DNA from 3 places in the Peribacillus sp. SRI_006 genome. Region 1 is predicted to be linked to each of the others. Evidence: riboswitches for the same ligand, from Rfam matches in the RefSeq annotation. Region 1 holds a riboswitch; each other region holds the start of a gene.
The links. Region 1 has a riboswitch for cobalamin ahead of AC2YHV_RS13200 (ribonucleoside-diphosphate reductase subunit alpha). Riboswitches for the same ligand answer to the same signal wherever they lie in the genome.
Positions count from the first base shown of each region.

Region 2: another riboswitch for cobalamin. It lies ahead of AC2YHV_RS02485 ((2Fe-2S) ferredoxin domain-containing protein); the one in region 1 lies ahead of AC2YHV_RS13200 (ribonucleoside-diphosphate reductase subunit alpha).
Region 3: another riboswitch for cobalamin. It lies ahead of metE (5-methyltetrahydropteroyltriglutamate--homocysteine S-methyltransferase); the one in region 1 lies ahead of AC2YHV_RS13200 (ribonucleoside-diphosphate reductase subunit alpha).

Region 1 covers NZ_JBYCZT010000008.1:97,674-105,477, forward strand. Annotated here, with positions in the region: gene AC2YHV_RS13185 (SulP family inorganic anion transporter) at 1-1,361, shown strand, start outside; gene AC2YHV_RS13190 (hypothetical protein) at 1,447-1,593, shown strand; gene AC2YHV_RS13195 (manganese-dependent inorganic pyrophosphatase) at 1,691-2,620, opposite strand; cobalamin riboswitch at 2,913-3,093, shown strand; gene AC2YHV_RS13200 (ribonucleoside-diphosphate reductase subunit alpha) at 3,232-5,529, shown strand; gene AC2YHV_RS13205 (ribonucleotide-diphosphate reductase subunit beta) at 5,575-6,627, shown strand; gene AC2YHV_RS13210 (flavodoxin domain-containing protein) at 6,599-7,036, shown strand; gene AC2YHV_RS13215 (hypothetical protein) at 7,156-7,323, shown strand; gene AC2YHV_RS13220 (cold-shock protein) at 7,364-7,561, opposite strand; gene AC2YHV_RS13225 (hypothetical protein) at 7,759-7,804, opposite strand, start outside.
Region 2 covers NZ_JBYCZT010000002.1:28,598-36,401, reverse strand. Annotated here, with positions in the region: gene AC2YHV_RS02510 (cobalt-precorrin-5B (C(1))-methyltransferase) at 1-562, opposite strand, end outside; gene AC2YHV_RS02505 (precorrin-8X methylmutase) at 568-1,215, opposite strand; gene cobK (precorrin-6A reductase) at 1,228-1,998, opposite strand; gene AC2YHV_RS02495 (sirohydrochlorin chelatase) at 1,995-2,909, opposite strand; gene cobJ (precorrin-3B C(17)-methyltransferase) at 2,928-4,565, opposite strand; gene AC2YHV_RS02485 ((2Fe-2S) ferredoxin domain-containing protein) at 4,580-4,948, opposite strand; cobalamin riboswitch at 5,101-5,290, opposite strand; cobalamin riboswitch at 5,492-5,687, shown strand; gene AC2YHV_RS02480 (hypothetical protein) at 5,671-5,799, shown strand; gene AC2YHV_RS02475 (energy-coupling factor ABC transporter permease) at 5,863-6,606, shown strand; gene AC2YHV_RS02470 (energy-coupling factor ABC transporter substrate-binding protein) at 6,608-6,919, shown strand; gene cbiQ (cobalt ECF transporter T component CbiQ) at 6,906-7,682, shown strand; gene AC2YHV_RS02460 (energy-coupling factor ABC transporter ATP-binding protein) at 7,701-7,804, shown strand, end outside.
Region 3 covers NZ_JBYCZT010000003.1:366,034-373,837, reverse strand. Annotated here, with positions in the region: gene AC2YHV_RS06010 (D-2-hydroxyacid dehydrogenase) at 1-619, opposite strand, end outside; gene AC2YHV_RS06005 (aminopeptidase) at 768-1,877, opposite strand; gene bcp (thioredoxin-dependent thiol peroxidase) at 1,889-2,359, opposite strand; gene AC2YHV_RS05995 (potassium channel family protein) at 2,422-2,841, opposite strand; cobalamin riboswitch at 3,078-3,269, shown strand; gene metE (5-methyltetrahydropteroyltriglutamate--homocysteine S-methyltransferase) at 3,415-5,724, shown strand; gene AC2YHV_RS05985 (acyl-CoA thioesterase) at 5,717-6,193, shown strand; gene AC2YHV_RS05980 (ABC transporter permease) at 6,235-7,020, opposite strand; gene AC2YHV_RS05975 (ABC transporter permease) at 7,025-7,804, opposite strand, start outside.

The DNA.
Region 1 (7,804 bases):
TTGCCTTTTCGGTCATTGCTGGCGTTGACCCAATGGTTGGTCTATATGCCTCATTCTGCATTGCCATCGTCATCTCCTTTGTCGGCGGAAGGCCGGGAATGATATCGGCTGCCACTGGCGCAATGGCACTCGTCATGGTCGACCTTGTTAAAGATCATGGCTTGAACTATTTACTTGCTGCAACCATATTGACTGGTTTGCTGCAAATTTTACTAGGGGTTTTAAAAATCGGGAAATTAATGAAGTTCATTCCGAAGCCAGTCATGACTGGTTTTGTGAATTCTTTAGCCATCTTGATTTTCACGGCACAGCTCACCCATTTCGTGGGCGAAACATGGATCATGTATGTCATGACAGCCGTTTCATTAGCTATCATTTATCTTTTTCCGCTGATCACGAAAGTCATACCTTCACCACTTGTCGCCATCATATTCATGACGATCGTTGCAGTTACCACGGGGGCTACGGTGCGGACGGTTGGGGATATGGGGCAATTGACCGAAGCGCTTCCGATGTTCATGCTTCCAGACATCCCTTTGACCTTCGAAACTTTGGCGATCATTTTCCCTTATTCCATTGCCCTTGCGTTTGTTGGACTGCTTGAATCGTTATTGACGGCTCAAATTGTCGATGAGATGACTGACACGGACAGTAATAAGAATAAGGAAGCCAAAGGCCAGGGGATTGCGAATATCGTCGCCGGATGTTTTGGCGGCATGGCAGGATGTGCGATGATCGGCCAATCCGGTATCAACATTAAATCTGGTGGAAGGGGCCGGCTCTCGACATTTGTAGCGGGCGCATTCCTTATGGTATTAATCGTGGTATTGAATGATGTCCTTATCAAAATACCGATGGCTGCACTTGTCGCAGTCATGATCATGGTTTCAATCGGGACATTTGACTGGTCTTCCCTAAAGAGGCTCACTAGAGCTCCTAAGTCGGATGCAACCGTGATGATCGTGACGGTCCTCATTGTCCTTTATACACATGACTTATCAAAAGGCGTATTTGCCGGAGTGCTTTTGAGCATGATTTTCTTCTCGGCTAAAATTTCTAAAGTGGCAGTAGAGAAAACGGCAGACATCCAGGCTAAGAAAATCACTTATCGTATCAGCGGACAAATATTTTTCGCTTCTGTCCAGGACTTTGTTTCAAAGTTCGACTTCAAGGAAAAAGCCGATGCAATCGTCATCGACTTCTCCCATTCCAAGATCTGGGATGCTTCAGCAGTCGGTGCTGTCGATACGGTTATTCTTAAATATCAGCTCTTGGGAATACCTGTCCAAGTCCAAGGACTCGATGAAGAAAGTTCGACATTGCTTGAAAAACTCGCCACCTCAGAAAGTAAAATATCTTAAAGAAGTAAAATTCTGCTGAATAGAAACTTTTCAAACCGACAAAATAGATAACATGAATCATTTCCTTTTGAAAGGAGCGAAAAGCATGACACCCGAGCAGGATTATACGGCAGCAAATCTGTCACCGGATTTATTGAATGAACTGAAAAGCTTTGAAAGCAAACTTGGCGAGGAAGCCAATAAAGAATTGATTGTCATCGCCTATGAAAAAGAAAAGGAATCTTTAAATTAAGAAAAAAGACTCAAACACCCTTAATGGATGGTTGAGTCTTTTTTTGAATGTACAAAAAAAGGCTGCCCAAGTTTTAATGAGCAACCCTTTTCCTGAATTATTTGCTGAATACGTCGGTTAAGACCGGAACGATTTGTTTTTTACGCGATACAACGCCTTCCAAGACGGCGATGTTATTGTTTAATGAAACGTCATATGCCTTTTCAACCGCATATGCCGCTTTACCAAGGGCCAAGGCAACGGAATCATTAGTCAGGATATCCGTAACGACGAATAGGAACAAGTCCAATTCCTTCACTGCGATGACCGCTTCAATCGCTGCTTCCAATTCTGCTTGCTTAGCAAGGACTTCGTTCGGATCAACGGCATTGACCTGTGCTATTTCCACTTTAGCCATTCCCATGGAGAATTCCTTGGCATCAAGAGTGATGAGCTGGGCAATCGTTTTGTCGCTTAAGTCAGCTCCCGCTTTCAACATTTCCAAGCCATATTTTTCAGCGTCGACTCCAGCAATGGCAGCGAGTTCCATTGCTGCTGCAACGTCCTGCTCCGTGCAAGTCGGCGATTTGAACAATAAAGAATCGGAAATGATGGCAGACAGCATAAGACCTGCGATTGCTTTAGGGACTTCAATGCCGTTTTCTTTATAAATTTTATTTAAGATGGTTGCCGTACAGCCAACTGGTTCTGCACGGTAATATAATGGATCGCTTGTTTCAAAGTTAGCGATACGGTGATGGTCGATAACTTCCAACACACGGACTTGGTCAATATCTTCAGCACTTTGCTGGCGTTCGTTATGATCGACCAGGATTACGCCATCAGCTTCCCCTGCAACTTTTTCCACAAGACGGGGAGCATCGAATTTGAATTGGTCCAATGCATATTGAGTTTCACCATTCACTTCACCCAGACGAACTGGTTCAGCGTTGATACCTAGCTGTTTTTTAAGATCTGCATAAGCGATTGCTGAACAGATTGTGTCTGTATCCGGGTTTTTATGTCCAAAAACTAATACTTTTTCCAAGATTTTATCCCCTTTTTCATAAATATTTTTCCGCGAATCCCCTCAGTGCAATAACGGAGAGCCACCTTTACTAGACACTTTATTTTAACACAAAATCCCGTAAAATCAGCGCTTGATTTATCCATTCCCCCATAAAATCTTTCATTCCCCCACCCTCTTCCATCACTTTGTCAATAGATAAGGGTTGGTTTTTTTCAAATATATTAGTTGAATTATCATCGTATATGGCTTACGATAATATAAGCAGAAATACTAGATATTGATTACATAAACAATTCCAATAACTATATATAGAATTTTTATAATCCAAGGTGCCAGTGATGGCTGAAAAGGGAATCCGGTGTAAACCCGGAACTGTCCCCGCAACTGTAAATGTGACGAAATGAGAAAACCACTGTATAGCTCTCTATACGGGAAGGACTCAAAGTAGGATGATCATGAGTCAGGAGACCTGCCTTGAATTTTTCACGTTTCTTATTCTTCGGGGATTGAGATGATGAAACGATAGTATAACGGCTATTTTTTCATGCCTCTTTTATTCTATCGTTTGATCCGCTCAATTCTTTGGGCGGTTTTTTTATTTTAGCGGAAGTTAACAAGGAGGATTATTAATGACTCAAACATATAACTCTACCATAAGTGAAAATGACACAGAAGCGAAATCCATCCAGCTTGAGATGTTATCGAAGGAATTCGAAGGCCGTCTCGATATGGAAAAGTTCAAAAAGCGTTTTACAAAATGGCTTGATCGCAAAAGTGACTCAACCGAAGAACAGGCTTCAAAAAAACTGATTCAGCTCGCTCTTGAAGGCGTGGATATCGATGCCCCGGATTGGACTTTCGTTGCTGCAGCAGAACTGTTGAATACAATGTATAGGGATGCACAAGCCAATCGAGGTTATGAAGGCAAGAGTTATGGCCCATTCTATGAGCTGATCACAGAACTCTCCCAGCTATCGGAAGGTCAGCGTTATCCCATTTATAAACCAGAACTGCTATCTTCATATACAAAAGCGGAAATTGAGGAATTGGGATCGGTGATCGACCCGGAAAAAGATAAATTATTCTCTTACATAGGCATCTACTTATTGAATGACCGTTATCTGGCCCGCCCAAAAAAGGACAAGGTCTTCGAACTGCCGCAAGAACGTTTCATGATCATCGCGATGGAAATCATGCGAATGGAAAAAACGGAGCACCGCCTGCAACTGATAAAAGAAGCATACTGGGCCATGTCCAACCTTTATATGACCGTTGCGACTCCTACACTCTCCAATGCAGGTAAAACCCATGGACAGTTAAGCTCCTGCTTTATCGACGCAATTGAAGATTCTATCGACGGAATTTACCTATCAAACTACGATGCGGCAAAAGTATCTAAATTCGGCGGCGGTGTTGGTCTTTACGTCGGTAAGGTTCGCTCGCTTGGTTCCGATATCCGCGGTTTCTCTGGAAACAGTTCCGGCACGACGCCCTGGATTCGACTATTCAACCAGACAGCTGTAAGTGTCGATCAATTGGGGCAACGTAAAGGTGCCATCGCGATTTACTTGGATGCCTGGCATAAAGATATCATGAGCTTCCTCGATTTGAAGACTCAAAACGGGGATGACCGATTAAAAGCACATGATATTTTTACAGGTGTATGCATACCGGATTTATTCATGGAGGCTGTACGCGACAGAAAAGAATGGTATCTTTTCGATCCGCATACCGTTAAGCAAACCCTTGGATTTTCACTTGAAGATCTTTATGACGAAAAGAAAGGCGAAGGAAGCTTCAGGAATCATTATGCACTTGCTGTCGAGGCCGCAGAAAATGGCACGCTTCCAAACTATAGCTTTGAAAAAATCAATGCGATGGACATCATGAAAAGCATCATGATTTCTCAATTAGAAGAAGGCGTACCGTATATGTTCTACCGCGATGAAGTGAATCGGAAGAATCCGAATAAACATAAAGGTATGATTTATTGTTCTAACCTTTGCACGGAGATTGCCCAAAACCTAAGCCCTTCGACGATCACGGATGAATATGAAACAGAAGATGGAGATGTTGTTGTGGTTCGTAAAAGCGGCGATTTCGTTGTCTGCAACCTTTCATCCATTAACTTGCCCCGAGCGGTGGGCAGCGATGTTCTGGAAAGATTGATTCCCATTCAGATCCGTATGCTGGACAATGTCATTGATGTGAATAATCTTCCTGTCAAACAAGCATCCATCTCGAACAAACGGTACCGGGCAATTGGTTTAGGAACGTTTGGATGGCATCATTTACTTGCCACACAGAATATTTATTGGGAATCCGATGAGGCTGTTCGCTATGCAGATGCTTTATACGAAAAGATCGCTTACTTAACTATCAAGGCATCCAACGAACTGGCCAAGGAAAAAGGATCTTACCCATACTTTGAAGGTTCTGATTGGCATACAGGGGACTATTTCGAACTGCGTGACTATACAGATCAAAAATGGCTGGATTTAAAAGCAGACGTGCAGGAGCACGGAACCCGTAATGGCTATTTAATGGCGATTGCCCCCAATTCATCGACAGCCAAAATCGGTAATTCCACGGATGGAATCGATCCTTTGTATGAAATTGAATTTTACGAAGAAAAGAAAAACTTCAAATTCAAGGTGACCGCACCAGGCTTGACGCCAAATACGTATGAATATTATAAAAAGACGCGATTCAATTTGGATCAACTGGAAAGCATCAGGCAAAATGCAGCCCGCCAACGCCATATTGACCAAGCAATCAGCTTTAATCTGTATGTACACAATACAATCAAAGCGAAGGTCCTTTTGGACATCCATTTAACGGCATGGGAAAGCGGGTTGAAATCAACGTATTATGTTCGTTCGACGTCTTCCGAATATGACAATGCCTGCGAAAGCTGTTCAAGTTAACGTCAATCATGACCCAGTAATCTATTCTTAAAGGAGTTTTCACGAATGACCAATCATATAAAAAAAATTCGGATGCTCGAACCGACGCATCCAACAAAGGCAACCGGTGTTTTCAAAGGAGAAGCTTCAGGCTTCCTCCTTTGGAACGATATACAGTATGAAAAATTCTATGATACCTATACACAGCTCATCAATAACTTTTGGAAGCCTTCGAGCGTGAACATGATTCAGGATAAAAAGCAGTGGGGCGAATTGGATGAAGATATCCAGGACGCTTTTCTCGATATCCTTACGATGATTGCTGGAATGGACAGTCTTCAAACGCCCACTTTAGTAGAGATCCTTCGGTACATAAAAGATCCGGCGGCAAAAGCTATTCTGGCCAACATGGCCCAGCAGGAATCGATCCATAATGAGTCTTATTCCTATATCCTTGCTTCCTTGATTCCGGTAGGCAAGCAAAAACAGCTTTTCGACCGCATCAAAGAACATCCTGAAGTGATTAAGCGTAACCAACCGATCGTTGATGCTTATCAAACGTTCGTGGACGATCCCAGCCCTCAGCATTTATTCGAGGCACTGATCCATTCAACGAACCTTGAAGGGATTTATTTCTATTTGGCTTTCGCCTTTTATTATAATCTAGGGCGCCAAAATCTAATGACCGGTTCAGCTACGATGATATCCTATATTCATCGCGATGAAATGGTCCATTTCGATTTCATTGGCATGCTCGTTCAAATCTTGATGTATGAATATCCTGAGTTAAATAATGAAGAAAACACGAAGTTCATCTATACAACGATTGAAAAAGCAGTCGAACTCGAAAAGGAATGGTCTGAATATATGCTCGAAGATATCCAAACGAAAGCCGATCTCGATTTGGAAGAATTCAATGAGTACATCGAATATATCGCCAACAAACGGTTACGTATGCTAGGCCTTGAAAATTTGTATAAAGAGTATGGCGAGAACCCGATGCCATGGATCAAAACGTTCGATGATGAATCCATCGGCCTTACCAAAACCGATTTCTTCGAACAGAAGTCAAGGACTTACAGTCAAGTAAATGCCAGCAATGGGTTCGATGAGCTGTAAAATCGCCATTGTCTATCATTCTGCCGGCGGCAATACAAAAGCGCTTGCTGAAGCCCTCGCTGCCCTTTTACCTGAGGCTTTCCTATATCGAATGAATGAATTCGATTTACGTACATTGCCGGATTACGATGCCTTGATCGTCGGCACCTATACATGGGGCAATGGGGAGCTTCCCGCTAAATCAGCTGCCTTTTATAAAGAATTGGAACAGTTGCCTATTGCTCGCCTGAAAACGGGAGTCTTCGGCACTGGCGAAACCAACTATAATCATTTTTGTGGGGCGGTCGATCATTTCCGGGATATGTTATTTGCGAAGAGCCAGTTATTGGTGACATTGAAGATAGAACAGATGTATCAAGAATCAGACCTGCACAGACTTCAAAAGTTCGCTTCGCTATTCCAGAACTGACTGAAAGGGGATTGCGTTTTCGCATATCCTCTTTCAGTGTTTTTTTTTAAAACTTGGCTCCCTCAAGCATAGCAACGGTAAGCATGAAGTATAATGGAGAAAAAAGGAGATGATATCCAATGACTGAGAATATAACCCAGTTCCTTCCTATCCTTTTTATGCTAGTGCTTGTCGCATTCGTTATATGCATCGTGTTTTTCCTGTCAGGGCATTTTAATCGTACTAAACGGATCGAAGAAAAATTGGACAAAGCATTAAAGGAAATCGCCGAAAAAAAGGAAAAATAAAAAGACTCCAAAATCGGAGTCTTTTTTTATATGCGTTCAATTATTTTTGAACGTTAGCAGCTTGTGGTCCACGAGCGCCTTGCTCGATTTCGAAAGAAACTTCTTGGCCTTCTTCAAGCGTTTTGAAGCCTTCACCTTGGATAGCTGAGAAATGTACGAATACATCGTCTTGGCCTTCAACTTCGATGAAACCGAAACCTTTTTCTGCGTTAAACCATTTTACTTTACCTTGTACCATGATAGTTCCTCCTGTGTTTGGAAAAATCCATTTTATTACTATTTTTGGTTCTGGATAATGTTTCAAGAGGAATCCTATTACAGTAAATCCTTCTATCAAACTTTTCCGAACAAAAATAATTACTCATATTATATCATGGAAAATCCTAAAAAAACAAGATTATCGCCGTAAATCAACCGACAAATTATCCTAAAATTCTACATATTCCTCTTCTTGCTTTGTCGGAAGCCTTCGTCCAATAAG
Region 2 (7,804 bases), on a different contig from region 1:
AAAAAGGGACGACAGTGCCCCTTGTTCCCAAAATGGAAATGCCTCCCACAATCCCCAAGCGGCCATTTAATGTCTTTTTCGCTATTTCTTCACCTGCGGGTACGGAGATGACGACTTTCACCCCTCTATTGATCTTAAATTCTTCCAATGTTTGCTGTACAGTGGTTAAAATCATTTTGCGCGGTACAGGATTAATAGCCGCTTCCCCTACAGGAACGGGAAGCCCGGGTTTGGTCACACGACCAACTCCGGTCCCTCCATCCAAGATAATCCCAGGTGCATCGGACCAGCTGACAGTAGAGATAATATGGGCCAGATGTGTGGCATCGGGATCATCTCCGGCATCTTTAACCGTTTCTGCACTAACCGCATTTTCCGATATTTCATATTTCTCAATAGTGAAAGTGGCATCTCGGCCAATTGGCAAGGAAATCGTTGCCTCCTCTAGTGCATCCCCCGTGATCAATGCAGTCAATGCCGCTTTGGTCACGGCTGTCGAACATGCTCCCGTCGTATATCCATGACGCATTTGTGAGGGGTCTTTTTTCACCTTCTTTTCCATGTTTTTTAACTATCAGCTAAAAGGGAAATCGCGTTCAATGCGGCAACAGTGACAGTACTTCCACCTTTTCGGCCAATATTCGTAATGAATGGAACTTCTGTGATCTTAGCGAGTTCCTCTTTCGATTCTGCTGCAGAAACAAACCCAACAGGCATTCCAATGATTAAGTCCGGTTTTGCAATTCCTTCTTTAATGAGGCGAATGAGCTCAAGTAAAGCGGTAGGTGCATTGCCAATGGCATAAATGCCCCCTTCATTTTCCTTTACAGCTTTTTGCATCGAAATGATTGCCCTTGTCGTATTCAAACGTTTTGCCTCGACCATCACATCCGGATCTGAAATATAGCAATGAACGTCCCCGCCGTGTTTTTGAAATCTTTTTTTGCCTGTGCCGCTCTCGATCATTTGCACATCAGCAATGACATGCCTTCCTTTGCGAATGGCTTCCACACCAGCTTGAATGGCATTTGGGTGAATGATGACACTTCTTCCCAATTCAAAATCCGCTGAAGCATGAATGACCCTGCGGACAATCTTCCATTCATCTTCAGAAAAATCATGTTTGCCCATTTCTTCAGCAATGATCGAAAAGCTATAATCATATATTTTGTCAGGGTCTACCGTGAGTGGTTTAAAATCTGTTTTAAAATCCATCTTGCATTCCTCCTATTTTTCAATTAGCTGTTTATTCAACTCGGCAATGACATGATCAAAACTGGAATGAACATTCTGATAGTCGACATCCGGTCGTGATATCATGATCGTCTCTATTCCACATTCCAACGCGGCTTCCAATTTCTCATCAACCGCACCGACCTTGCCGCTTTCTTTCGTTATCATCAATGTGACCCCATATTGTTCATATAGAGCTTTATTTAATTCTTTGGAAAATGGCCCTTGAATCGCAACGATATTTTTTTGTTCAATGCCCAGCTGTGCACATTTTTCCATATTGTCCATGCGTGGCAGCATTCTCGCTATGACTCTGGTATTCTCGAGCCCCACCAATTCTTTTGCAAACACGGCTAGGGTTTTACTTCCGGTCGTGAGCATGATGACTCCCCGTTTTTCTGCGGCAAGCTTGGCAGCTTCCTCATAATCACGGACAACTATCAATTTATCATTCTGAAACCGTTGACTTTCACGCTCATAACGAATATAAGGAACATTTGCTGCCTTTGCTCCGTTAAGGGCGTTTTTGGATGCTTCTTCGGCAAATGGGTGACTTGCATCGACTACAGCCTGAAAACCTTTTGCAGAGATTAAAGATGTCATATCTTCTGCAGATAATCGGCCAATCCGGGTGGATATCCCTGCATCCTGCAAACTCTTAGCAGCCGATTCGGTTACAACAGTTGCCAAAACCTTGTACCCCACCTGCTGCATCTCAATCGCTAATTCCCTTGCATCACTTGTACCCGCCAAGAACAAAATCATTTTGATGTCCCCACCGCTTGCCCATCATGATCGTGGTGATGATCATGGTCGTGGTCGTGATGGTGATCATGATCGTGGTCGTGATGGTGATGATGGTGAGCATGTCCATGTTCCTCGACATGTTTACGATAGTTTTCCAAATCACGCGCCCCGCTTGATTTGCCTTCACTGGCTTCAATTACTCGTTCTTGCAGAATGTTCTGTAAGGTTGGATGGTATCCAAAATACTTTGCCAATATGAATTCTCGATCATGATATTGCTCTTGATAGCCTTTCAGCATATCCTCCATTCTTTCCATCAACACCCCAGTGAAGAGGAAATATGGCAGCATCACGATTTTTTTTGCCCCTAATCGGATGCATCGTTCAATACCTTCATCCACGTGAGGGTCCGTTACACCCATGAAGGCTGTTTCGACCCATTTAACGCTTAATTTTTCCCATAATAATCGTGAAATTTTATATATATCACTATTGGCATCAGCATCACTGCCGCCTCGGCCAATTAGCAATATCGCTGTCTCAGAATGTTCAGAGGTCGTATCGAATCCCGCTTCCTCAAGACGGTCTGTCAGGATCGTCAATACATCATGGTGGACCCCGATCGTTTGGCCGTATGTGAATTTCACTTCTGGATACTTGGTTTTCCCGTCCTCTATTTCAGCTGGGATATGTAATTTCGAATGTCCTGCATGCAACAAAATGATCGGTATGACGATAACTTCAGTAGCCCCTCGTTTTACACAATTATCGATTCCTTTGGATATATTCGGTGCCGCAAATTCCAAGAAGCACGTTTCCACTAGGAAACGCCCGTCCATTGCCGGAATCATATTTTCAATAAAATGACGGACTTCTTCATTTCCCGAAGCCAACCGGCTTCCGTGTCCTACGAACAAAACTGCTTTCATTTACTTTCCCCCTCTTGATTAGTCTTCACAAGGCGCAGGCTCTATGTTTATTTTGGGAGCGATGTCCTGATAAGAAAAATTCTGTATCTTTTTCGAACGTTTGAAGTATTTAAAAAGCCGCTCATTTGGATGGGCATTTTGCTTATACTCGCCGACAATGTCCGTGATCAGTTCTACAAGCTGTTCCGGTTCAATGCCTTCCGCTACCGGCTGACCCGGATGGGCCGTTCTTCCAACCGGTTTAGCTCCAAGAAATAAGTCGAACTTCCCTTTTCGGAAGACAATCCCGATATCATCCATCACAGCACTATAACAAGCCATCCCACACCCATTAAAACCGATATTCAGTTCCTTGGGCATGCTCATTCCGCCAAGCACCCGGTGTATTTCGTCCGCATAAGGAATGGATTCCGCTTTTTCACCATCACAGAAATCACAGGCTTTTAATGTCAGTACATCCCCAATCGGCGACAAAAGAAAGTTTGCTGATTGCAATTTCCCCGTAATGACTTCCGGATCCATTGTCGGGATCTTTAAGACGATTTTATGATTTGGCGTATATTCCATCGTTCCCTTTTCCCCGACAACTTCCGCAAGTGTCATCATTTGTTTGGGAGTGAATTGTTTATTCGCCACACCTGGACTAACGGCAAGTTCGAATACCGACTCCATTTTTTGCTGAACAATCGGCTGAATGGACTGCTTAACGGCTTGACCCTTGACTCTTGACAGGGCCTCCATTGCCATTTCATAGGAAGCTGGCTTCTTTTCTGGTGCTTTTGTAAGTAATCCAACTCCTCCAGCGGAATCGGTTAAGGCTTCTTGATCTAATGCCCACGGTTCCGCTTCTTTTTGCAGTCGCTGATGCGGCTTCAATGTTTGCTTTTCCGAATTCAGCGTATATTTTCTCTGATAGCCTCTTGGTGTGATGATTTTGTCATCATATAAAAAGGTGGATGAATTACCGATAATGACGGTTGTCAACATTCCAATATCGTGATTCAACATATCCTGCAAATTGGTTATGACAATATCCTGCCTATCGCGATAAGCACTTTTCACCAACCCGACAGGTGTATCCGGCGAGCGGTAGCGAAGGAGAATCTTCTGTGTTTCAACAATTTGCCGGGTCCGCCTGCCGCTGCGCGGATTATAAAGCGCAATGACAAAGTCTGCCATTGCAGCTGCTTCAACCCTTTTAGCGATCAGTTCCCAAGGAGTTAAATGATCACTGAGGCTGATCGTACACGAATCGTGCATGACGGGCGCCCCAAGTAAAGACGCACATGAGTTGATTGCAGAAATGCCAGGAATGACTTCAATGCTCACTCCAGTTTCTTCTTTCCAGCCTTTTTCAATCAATACTTCATAAACCAACCCTGCCATCCCGTAAACTCCGGCATCCCCACTGGAAATCACCGCCACTTTCTTTCCCAGCTCCGCTTGTTTCACTGCTTCCTGTGCACGTGATACCTCTTCAGTCATCCCCGTACTAATGATCGTTTGATCTGTTAGCAGTCCCTGAATGAGTTCAACATAAGTTTTATAACCAATGATGTAGTCACTTTCTTGAAGGGCTTCGACGGCACGTTTGGTAATGTGTTCAAAATTCCCGGGCCCAAAGCCCACGACGAATAATTTACCGTTTGTACTCATTAAGACATCTCCTTTTACGCTTTGTTCTTTGAAATACCCGTATGAGCAGGAAAATCTGGATTAGGGGCCATTTCCCCGTCATTGTACTGATAGATCATCTGTGGAACAAACTCACCATCATCGATATTACTGACGATCTGCCGACCGAAATCAGGCGTTTCCACTCGATACCAGTTTCCTTGGGGATAGGCAATCACAACGCAGGCATCCTTACATCTTCCGTTACAGCGTGTCCTCGTTGTATGGATTTTCAGATCCAGTCCTTTTGAAGCAATTTCATCGCGAATCGCTTGGGTTACTTCTTCCCCGCCCTTTTTCATGCAGCTGCTCCCATTACAAATCAACAGATGCGTATTTGTACCCGTCAAGTTCCAAGTAGTCATCTTCTTCCTCCTGAGTTCAGGGAAAAGGCGAAATAAAAAACCTTAACATAAGAGTCAAGGTTTTAAAAAAACTATATGAATGAGGAGCCAAAGGCGAGCATGCCAAATCCTCCCAAAATCGTCATAGTCCTTCTACCTTTCCCTCCGAAAAGTATCATGCAATTTTAAAAGCAGGTTTCCTGGCTTACGCTTCATTTTACTTTGTCCCTTCCCGGCATCATGCCAGTGGCTATCGACAATTTCATCAGCGTTTACAGTAGCGGGGGCTGCATCGGATTTTCACCGATTTCCCTATTATCCCTTGCTTATTCACACAAGGGCACTTTTAAAATGAAATATTTGGTTTTATTATACATTTCAAACTAACTTAATCTATCATATAACAACTTTGTCAAAATTCAATAGTTTATTCCGACTGTTTAGAAAAGTTTAAACGTGTAAAACCAGTTACAATCCTATCCTCGCAACAAATTTCGGCCCCAAAAAAAAGATAGTGTAGCTGGAATTATTTCTTTATGGTACACTATACGAGAATTTTCTAAATAATTACATAAGTTTCATGGTGTTGAATTTCTCGGAATTCAGCTTAAAAGGGAAGCCGGTGAAAATCCGGAGCGGTCCCGCCACTGTAAAGGGAAGTTCCATTACGTTAACTTTAATCCACTGTCAAATGAGATGGGAAGGATGTAATGGGATGATGAACCAAAGCCAGGAGACCTGCCATGAAGCGTGAAACTGTTTCAGCCTACGAGGATGGGCGTGCGGATCAGGCAAAATGGCCCATGGTTGGTTCATGCTGCAAAATTCCTGTTCATTACGCACTTCTTTCCTTTGAGAGAAGTGCTTTTTAGTTTGGGCGCCGCTTTTCTTCTCAAGATTGATCAGAACAATTAAAAGTGTTGAAAGGAGAAAGAATGAAAAAAACCAATTGGAAAATTATTTATTTTGTCATTTTACTGCTTTTTGTCCCGAAACGGGCATTGGCCATGCATATCATGGAGGGCTTTTTACCCATAGAATGGGCTATATTCTGGTGGGCGGTGACGCTTCCATTTTTAATCTTGGGTTACCGGTCCATTAGGTCCAAAGTAAGGGAAAACCCAGAAACAAAAATGATACTTGGTCTATCGGGCGCATTTGTATTTATATTATCGGCCCTAAAGATTCCTTCTGTTACGGGAAGTTCTTCGCACCCTACCGGAGTTGGTTTAGGTTCCATACTATTCGGACCATTGGCCATGAGTGTGGTCGGCTCCATCGTTTTGTTATTTCAAGCTGTTTTACTGGCACACGGAGGATTGACGACATTAGGGGCCAATGCATTCTCCATGGCCGTTTGCGGACCCTTCATTGCTTACTTTGTCTTCAAGGGCGCAACTAAATTGGGATGGTCTTTTTCACTTGCCGTATTCTTGGCAGCTGCCTTTGGTGATTTGGGCACCTATGTGGTAACTTCTGTTCAACTTGCTCTTGCTTTCCCTTCCGAGGTAGGAGGATTCATGGCCTCTTTCAGTAAATTTGCCGGGATTTTTGCCCTGACCCAAATTCCCTTGGCGATCAGTGAGGGGTTATTGACAGTCGTCGTAATGAATTTCTTGAAAAAATACAATCTAGGCGAATTGAAATTTCTGCGAGTTTTATCTAAGGAGGCCCGTTAAAATGAAAAAAAGTTTACTGCTGCTTTTCCTGGTTGTCATTCTTGCAACCTTACCGTTAATCACCCAACAAGGAACGGAATTTGGCGGTGCCGACGGCGAAGCTGAGGAAGCCATCACTAAGATCCATCCGGAATACAAGCCATGGTTCAACAGTATTTGGGAGCCGCCAGGTGCAGAAACCGAAAGCTTATTATTTGCGCTTCAAGCTGCAATCGGAGCCGGTTTCATTGGATACTTCATTGGTGTGATGAGACAAAGGAATAAGCAAACCAAACAAGAATTGGCCGAAAAATCGAAGCATGTTACTCATTGATAAATATGCCTATTTCAATGGGCTAAAGGATGTACATCCGTTGGAAAAGATGGTATTTGCACTCACTCTTTTGCTGTTTTCGTTAACGGTAAGGGATATGGCCGTTTCGCTCATCACTTTTACGGTGATGAGCGCTTTAATCATTTTCGCGGCAAAAATCCCGCTTTCTTATTATCTTAAATTACTTCTATTACCAGGATTTTTTATACTATCAGGAACCATTACCATCCTTTTTTCTTTCACTAGTAAATTCACTTCGATTTCGAATATATGGTGGTCCTGTAAGATCGGGAATTGGCAAATATTCATCAGCGATGACAGCTTTGGTACGGTGGCCAATTTGATCACTGTCGTATTCTGCAGCATCAGCTGTTTATATTTCCTTACCTTAACTACACCCATTACCGTCATCCTATCTGTGCTGCGAAAACTTAAAGTGCCTTCGTTATTGGTCGATTTAATAGAATTGACCTATCGATTCATCTTTATTTTTTTAGATACGGCTTTGGCCATTCACCAATCACAAGCTTCACGGCTGGGGTATGGTTCGTTTAGGAAAGGCATTCGATCTCTCGGATTACTAATTTCATCATTATTTTTAGGAGTATTGCAGCGCTCTGGACAGTTGACGATGGCCATGAACGCAAGAGGCTATCAGGAGAACCTTTCCTATATCGAGGATACTTACACCTATTCCTCACGCAATTGGCTGATCGCGATTGTCATACTAGGAAGCTTAATCCTTATTAATGGATATTTGTAAATTGGAGGCAACCCAACAATGGACGAGCATATTTTTCATATAGAAGGCCTCACCCATCAATTCGCAGATGGAACCTTCGCTTTAAAAGGACTTTCGCTAACGATCCAACAAGGTAAAAAAAT
Region 3 (7,804 bases), on a different contig from region 1:
GAAGGCCCTTCGTTTCATCCGTACTTGGCAGGACGGATACTATATAATCGGCTCCCGGTATGGCTTCCAATAAATGATCCAGGTCATACAGGTGATCAATGGATCCCACCGGTTTCCCGCTCCGGTTCACTCCTATCGTCTTCATCCCAAAGGCTTTCCCAAGACGAGCCACTTCCCCTCCTATTGCACCTACACCCAATACGAGCATGGTCTTGCCATTTAATTCCCCTACTTCAATCTTTCTATCCCACAATTCTTCCTTTTCATTCTTCATAAGCAGCTTCAATTTCTTTTCATATTGCAAAAGCATCCCTATCGTATACTCGGCCATCGGGATTTTATGTATGCCTCTTGCGTTGGTCACCATAATGCCTCGTTCCTCGATGGCTTTAAATGGCATTAGTTCCATCCCTGCACTCATGACCATGATCCATTTCAAGTTCGCTGCTTTCTCAATGATTTCTTCAGTTAAATCTTCACCATATGTAATTAAGATTTCCGCTTCACGAAGCGGCCCATCTTTCCATCCTTTTTGATAAATGAAGTTCAAATCAGGAAAAGCTTTCATCATTTTCATTTGGATACCTTCATTCGGAATGACAGTCGAAAGTATTAACATGTATATCTCCCCCTTTTAATTAACATAAAAAAACACGGGCTCTATGTGTCCCGCGCAACTTTCTCTGAGGAGGTATTCCCTTAATAAAGCATATTCGGGTGTCCCCTTTTTGAGTTGGACAAAAGCCTCATCCTTATTAAAAAAGGCTTTATTTTAAAGAATTTGGGTTTAATGCATGTAATTCCGGCAAAACAAAAAAGCCATCCCTTCTGATCAGGACGTCGTCGAAATAGATGTCACCGCCCCCATATTCCGGACGCTGGATCAAGACCATATCCCAATGTATCGATGACCGGTTTCCATTATCCGCTTCATCATAGGCAAGTCCGAGAGCCAAGTGCAGGCTCCCGCTTATTTTCTCATCGAACAAGATATCGTCCATAGGTTCCAATATGTATGGATTGATTCCAATAGCGAACTCCCCTATAAACCGGGACCCTTCATCAATATTCAGAATTTGGTTCATTTCAGGGTCACGATTGGAAGTCGCTTTAATGATTTTCCCCTTTTTCAAGTTCAATTCTATGTCACTAAAGGTGATTCCTTCATAGGTTGTGGGTGTGTTGAAGGATATCCTTCCATTAAGACTATCTTTTATGGGTGCCGTAAATACTTCCCCATCCGGTAAATTCTTTTTTCCGGCACATATGACGGCTGGCATGCCTTTGATGGAAAAGGTCAAATCTGTCCTTGGTGAAACGATCCTGACTTTGTCAGTACGTTGCATCAATTGTTTTAACGGCTTCAAAGCCGTCTCCATTTTCCCGTAATCCATTGTGCATACGTTCAAAAGAAAGTCTTCGTACCTATTGAACGTCATGCCGGCTTTTTGCGCTGCTGCCTTGGTGGGATAATTAAGTAAGACCCAACGTCGGTTGTTTACATAAAAAAGTGTAGGGGAATTCATGGCCTCCCCTTGAAGACGGTGCCTCTCGATGGGAACATCAGTCATTTCCGCAATGTTTTCTTCCCCAGTGATGATGATGACCGCATCGATATCCGTATATTTCTTCAAGGCCCATTGCGAAGCTGTGTCAAGCTGCTCCTTCACATTCCCTAGTAACAGGTGGCGGCTTATCTCATCGTCCTCGAGTTCCACATATGGATAAGCACCCACTCTGTATATTTCATCAATCAACTCTTTCAATAATGGTTTCGTGTTGATATGCCCCCGTATGAGGATTCTCTCTTTAGGCTGTAATTGTATCGAATGATGAACCAGCCTGGCTGCAAGCTTCGTTATCCTCTCATCCTTCATCTGCCTATCCCTTATTTTTCGAGTTCGCGAAGAGTTTCAAGCGCTTCTTCGACGTGGCCTTTAACCTTTACTTTTCGCCATTCTTTGACTACATTTCCAGCCTTATCAATCAGGAAAGTTGAACGTTCAATGCCCATATACTCCTTGCCGAAGTTCTTTTTCAATTGCCAAACATCAAATGATTCAGCCGCTTCATGATTTTCGTCAGCCAGCAGCAGAAAAGGCAATCCATGTTTTTCGATGAATTTTTCATGACGTGCCGCTGGATCTGGGCTGATACCAAGGATGACCGCGTTCAATTCCTCGAATTGCTCATTATGGTCCCGGAAATCACAGGCCTCCGTCGTGCAACCTGGCGTCATGTCTTTTGGGTAAAAATATAAAACAATGTTTTTCCCCTTAAAATCCGATAGGGAAACCATTTCACCATTGTTTGCAGGGAGTTTGAAATCAGGTGCTTTTTCGCCAATTTTAACAGTCATATTGAACCCTCCATTTCTTTCATTATGGTAAGAGTACCCAATAATCGAAAGAAACACAACTTTCATTTATCCTTCCTATCTTTCTGCTCCAGATCGATCACCGTACGAATCACGAACGCTGCCGGCAGTGTATACCCAATGAAGGCCTGAATGGTAGCTATCATCCTTCCCATGCCAATTGGGGCTATATCTCCATACCCTACAGAAAACATCGTCATCGCACTAAAATAAAAAGAAGTCTTCAATTGCTCATAGAAAGTCCCATCCAACCGATTGCCCATATCAAGAATCACCGAATGATTCTGAAGCTCGTATAATAAATAAATCAGTGCAAATCCAACTAATATCGTCGCATATAAATTGCCAAGCCACAGCATATCCTCTAGAGAAAATTTCTTTCCTCCCGACTCAACAAGAAATAACGTACGAATGCTCATCACCATGCAAAAAATGATCCCTGCAATCAAGATGTAGAAAGTCATCCCCCACGCCCCATTTCAAAACGCCACTTCCTCTATACATACTCCCTGTCCAAACAATATATTCTTTTTAGGAATCAGCCTTATCACCGACAAACGCATTAAACGGAAACTTTCCCTAATCCTTTTTCCATGTTGACCCTTTTGGTGGGATATGTTAAGATTGTCTAAATTTTTATAATAGTTTTTATTTTATAAATATTTGACCTGCAAACAGTTAACAAGGCAGGTTTTGCAAAATTTCATATGTGGAAATAGGTTCCTAATTTTCATTAGGATTAAAAGGGAAGTCCGGTGTAATTCCGGCACGGTCCCGCCACTGTAATGGGAATGTTAGCGTCTTTCGATATGCCACTGATCAACGGATCGGGAAGGCCAGCCGCTAATGATATTCCCTAAGTCAGGAGACCTGCCTATTTCGACAACACTGTTTTAACCTACGGGAGATAGGGAGGTGTTAGGGACCTTATAATTGTAAGGGGCATTTTGCATGCCACTTTATTTTAAGCATTTCTAACTTTCTTTTTTGACGGTTAGGAATGCTTTTTTTTTGTTCGATCAATTGAATGTAGGAGGATGGGAATTTTGAAGAGCAGCAGTTTGGGTTACCCTCGAATCGGGGAAGATCGTGAATGGAAACGTACATTGGAAGCTTACTGGTCCGGTAAAATCGATGAAGCGGAATTTACGTCACAACTAAAGGCAATCCGTATAGGCAACTTACAAAAACAGCAGCAACGGGGCATTGATATCATCCCTGTCAACGACTTCACTTTCTATGATCAAATGCTCGATATGTCCGTCATGTTCGGTCTTGTTCCTGAACGTTATTCAGCTTATGAAGGCGGAAGTGTCCCCCTTTCCGTTTATTATTCAATGGCCCGGGGAAACAATGATGAAGTCGCTTCAGAAATGACGAAATGGTTTAATACAAACTATCACTATATTGTCCCTGAATTAAAACTGGCACAGCTTACTTTAACAGAAAATAAACCACTTACAGCATATCGGGAAGCCAAGGAAAAGCTAGGGATCGAAACGAAGCCCGTTTTGATTGGACCTTATACTTTCCTCTCCCTTTCAAAAGGCTTCAATAAACAGGAAATCCCTGGCATCATCCTGAGACTGCTTCCCCTATACACGCAAATCCTGCGGGAGTTGGAGCAAGAAGGCGTGAAGTGGGTTCAAATGGACGAGCCTTCCCTTGTTTCATCCATTTCCAAAGATGATATGCAAACCGTTACTTACCTCTATGAAAAACTGAATGAAGCAGCACCAAACCTGAACATCATGCTACAAACATACTTTGATGCCGTGGAACACTATCAAGAAGTCATCGAATTAAAAGTCCAAGGAATCGGTCTTGATTTTGTACATGATAAAGGGAGGAATTTAAGTAATCTTGAGGCGTTCGGCTTCCCTAAGGACAAAGTGCTTGCAGCGGGTGTGATTGACGGAAAAAACATTTGGCTATCCGATTTATCCAAAAAAATCGAATTGATCGAGACACTTAAGAAACAGGTAGCCGAGGACCAAATCTGGCTACAGCCCTCTTGCTCCCTGCTTCATGTCCCGGTGACCGTTCGTAATGAAACCGCCCTTTCAAAAGAAGTGAAAGAGGCCCTTGCTTTCGCTGATGAGAAACTTGAGGAAATCACACTTTTGGTCAAAGGGAATAATCAAGGCATTGAAGCAATCGCCGAAAAAGTCGATGTCAATAAATTCACGATTCAAACGTTAGCCAATTCAAATGTCCGAAATCACAGGTCTGTACAATCCAATGTCGAAAAGGTTAAAAACAGGACTGCCGGCCGTCAGCTTCCATTTAAAGAACGTTACCAAAAACAACAGGAATTTTTCAAATTACCTTTTCTCCCTTCGACTACGATCGGCAGCTTTCCGCAGACATTTGAAGTTAAACAAGCACGCGGGAAATTCAATAGAGGAGAATGGACAGCCAAGCAATATGAAACATTCGTTAACGAAGAAATCGGCAGGTGGATCGAAATCCAAGAAGAAATCGGTTTGGATGTTCTCGTTCATGGGGAATTCGAACGGACGGATATGGTTGAATACTTCGGTCATAAATTAGGCGGATTCGTCTTTTTAGAAAAGGGTTGGGTACAATCCTATGGATCCCGCTGCGTGAAACCGCCAGTCATCTACGGCGACATCCATTTCATCGAACCCATGACAGTCAAGGAAAGTGTATACGCACAATCACTGACGAAGAAGACGGTGAAGGGAATGCTGACAGGTCCTGTTACGATTTTGAACTGGTCTTTTGTCCGTGATGATATTTCCAGGGAGAATGTTTGCTATCAGCTGGCGCTCGCTTTGGAAAAAGAGGTCATTGCCTTGGAATCGGCTGGAATTAAAATGATTCAGGTTGATGAGCCTGCACTTAGAGAAGGTCTGCCATTGAAAAAAAGCGATCGCGACGAGTATTTGAACTGGGCAGTGAATTCATTCTTGATATCCACATCAAGCGTGGAGGACACAACCCAAATTCACACGCATATGTGCTATTGCGACTTCAACAGTTTCATGGATGTCATCTCCTCCCTCGATGCCGATGTAATTTCCATCGAAACATCCCGCAGTCATGGGGAGCTAGCTTCCGCATTCGAGGAAAAAACATATGAAAAAGGCATTGGCCTGGGGGTGTATGATATTCACAGCCCGCGTGTGCCGGCAGTGGAAGAAATGGTCGATATGATTGAACGGGGCATCAAGGTATTGGATAAAGACCAGTTTTGGATCAATCCCGACTGCGGCCTGAAAACAAGGGGTATCCCGGAAACCGTCGCTTCCCTGAAAAACATGGTCGAAGCAGCAAAAGTCGTCCGTAAAATCCTTTTAGTAAACCAGCAGGCAAATGATTGAAAAGAACGCTGCCCATCCAACACAGCAGTCACGGACTTTTTTAACCGACCTTGTTTTTCCACCGGATACAAATCATCATAATACCATCTTTGGCGGAAAAGTAATGGCCTATGTTGATAAAATAGCTTGCATTTCCGCTATGCGACATTGTCGAAAACCCGTTGTGACTGCTTCAAGCGACTCTTTTGATTTTTTGGCCCCCATCAAAACAGGGGACGCGATCAACCTTGAAGCTTATGTCACCTGTGCTCATCGCACATCAATGGAGGTATACGTGAAAGTGGAGCGAGAGAACCTATTAACAGGGGAAAAACAGCTTACGGCACGCGCTTTTTTAACGATGCTTGCCATTGATGAAGACGGTAAGCCGACAAACGTACCTCAGGTCATTCCGGAGACGGAAGAGGAAAAACAGCAATATGTTCAAGCCCAAGCAAGATATATCGAAAGAAAGAAAAAACGGAACTAAACAAAAACCCCTTCAACATGAATGCTGTTGAAGGGGTTCTTTCAGTTCCCTGCCCCGCGGTACCTCTTCACTCCCTGATTCCATATGAAAACGGATATCACGAAAAAGGCAACTCCAATTACAGGTGTGGCAAATGCATATGCATACCACTCTTCTTTTCTTAGGAAATAAGATGCCGGATAGACACCGACAAACGCGAATGGCAGCACCCATGTAAGGACAAAACGGATGACCTTATTATAAATATCAACAGGATAGCGCCCGTAGTTCCCGATATTGTACATCATTGGCATGATGGATGTTTTCGCATCCGACCAGAACCCAATGCTTGCTATCGCAACGAATATGGCTGCATAGGCAAGTGCCCCGCCTATTGCAAAAATGATGAAAAGAATCGGGTCATACCACGCAAGCTGAAGATCCAATGAAATCGCCGAATAGAATATAATGATCAAACCGGTCACAACACCAAATAACGCTTCAAGCTCGATTCTTTCTAAAATGACTTGAAACAGGCTATGTATCGGTCTTGTTAATATCCGGTCCATTTCACCTTTGACGATATAGCGGTCATTAAAATCCCAGATGTTGAAAAAGGCCGAAAAAAGGGCGAAAGGGATAAGGAAGAATCCATAAATGAATATGATTTCTTCACGGCTCCAGCCGCTTAAAAATTGCGTATGTCCGAAAACGACCAAGATAAATACCAGATTCACGACCTGATTCAGCAGATCTGATAGGATTTCCATGAAGAAATCGGCTCTATATTGCAGTCTTGTCTTCATATATTGACTCACATATTGAAAAAACATCGATACATAAAACATCCCGTCAACCTCCTTGAATAATCAGCTGTTTTTTTGCGACTATCCATAAAAGCTGAATCGGTATTATGAGAATGATGCACCAAATTAACTGCTGTAAAAGCGCCATGCCAATTTCGCCTGAACTGTAACCGTTCGTAAAAATCATGCTTGGTACATAGCTGATCCCTTGAAAGGGTAAATATTTCATCACTTCCTGCGCCCATATAGGATAGAAACTGATGGGCAGCAGCAGACCGGAAAATAAATCAATGATAACCCTTTTAGCGCGGATTAATCCGGCATTATTATATAAGAAAAAGGTAGTGATTCCCGTCAATAAATTAATTTGTGTATTGATGATGAAACTGAACAGCAAGGAAATACCGAAGATCCCCCATACAGCCGGATCGCGCGGCAATTCAATAGGAAAAATGAAAGCTACCAGCAGCATTCCCGGAATCGAGAAGAAGAAAAAACGGAATATCCCTTCCCCAAGTCCTTGCATCGTTTTCATGCCTAAATAGTTATAAGGCCGGATCATCTCAATGGCAACCTTGCCGTCTTTAATCTCAGTGGCGATTTCGCGGTCAATATTATTGAAATAAAAAGCGCGCGCCATCCATGCAACCGCAACATAGGTTGTCATCTGCATGCTTGAAAGTCCTTCGATGGAGCTTTTTTCTCCATATATCGCATTCCATAAGAAATAATAAGCACCGATATTAATGCTATAAATTAAAATGCCGGTATAATAATCCGTTCGATACGCAAGCATCATTAAAAAACGCATGCGGATCATGGCAAG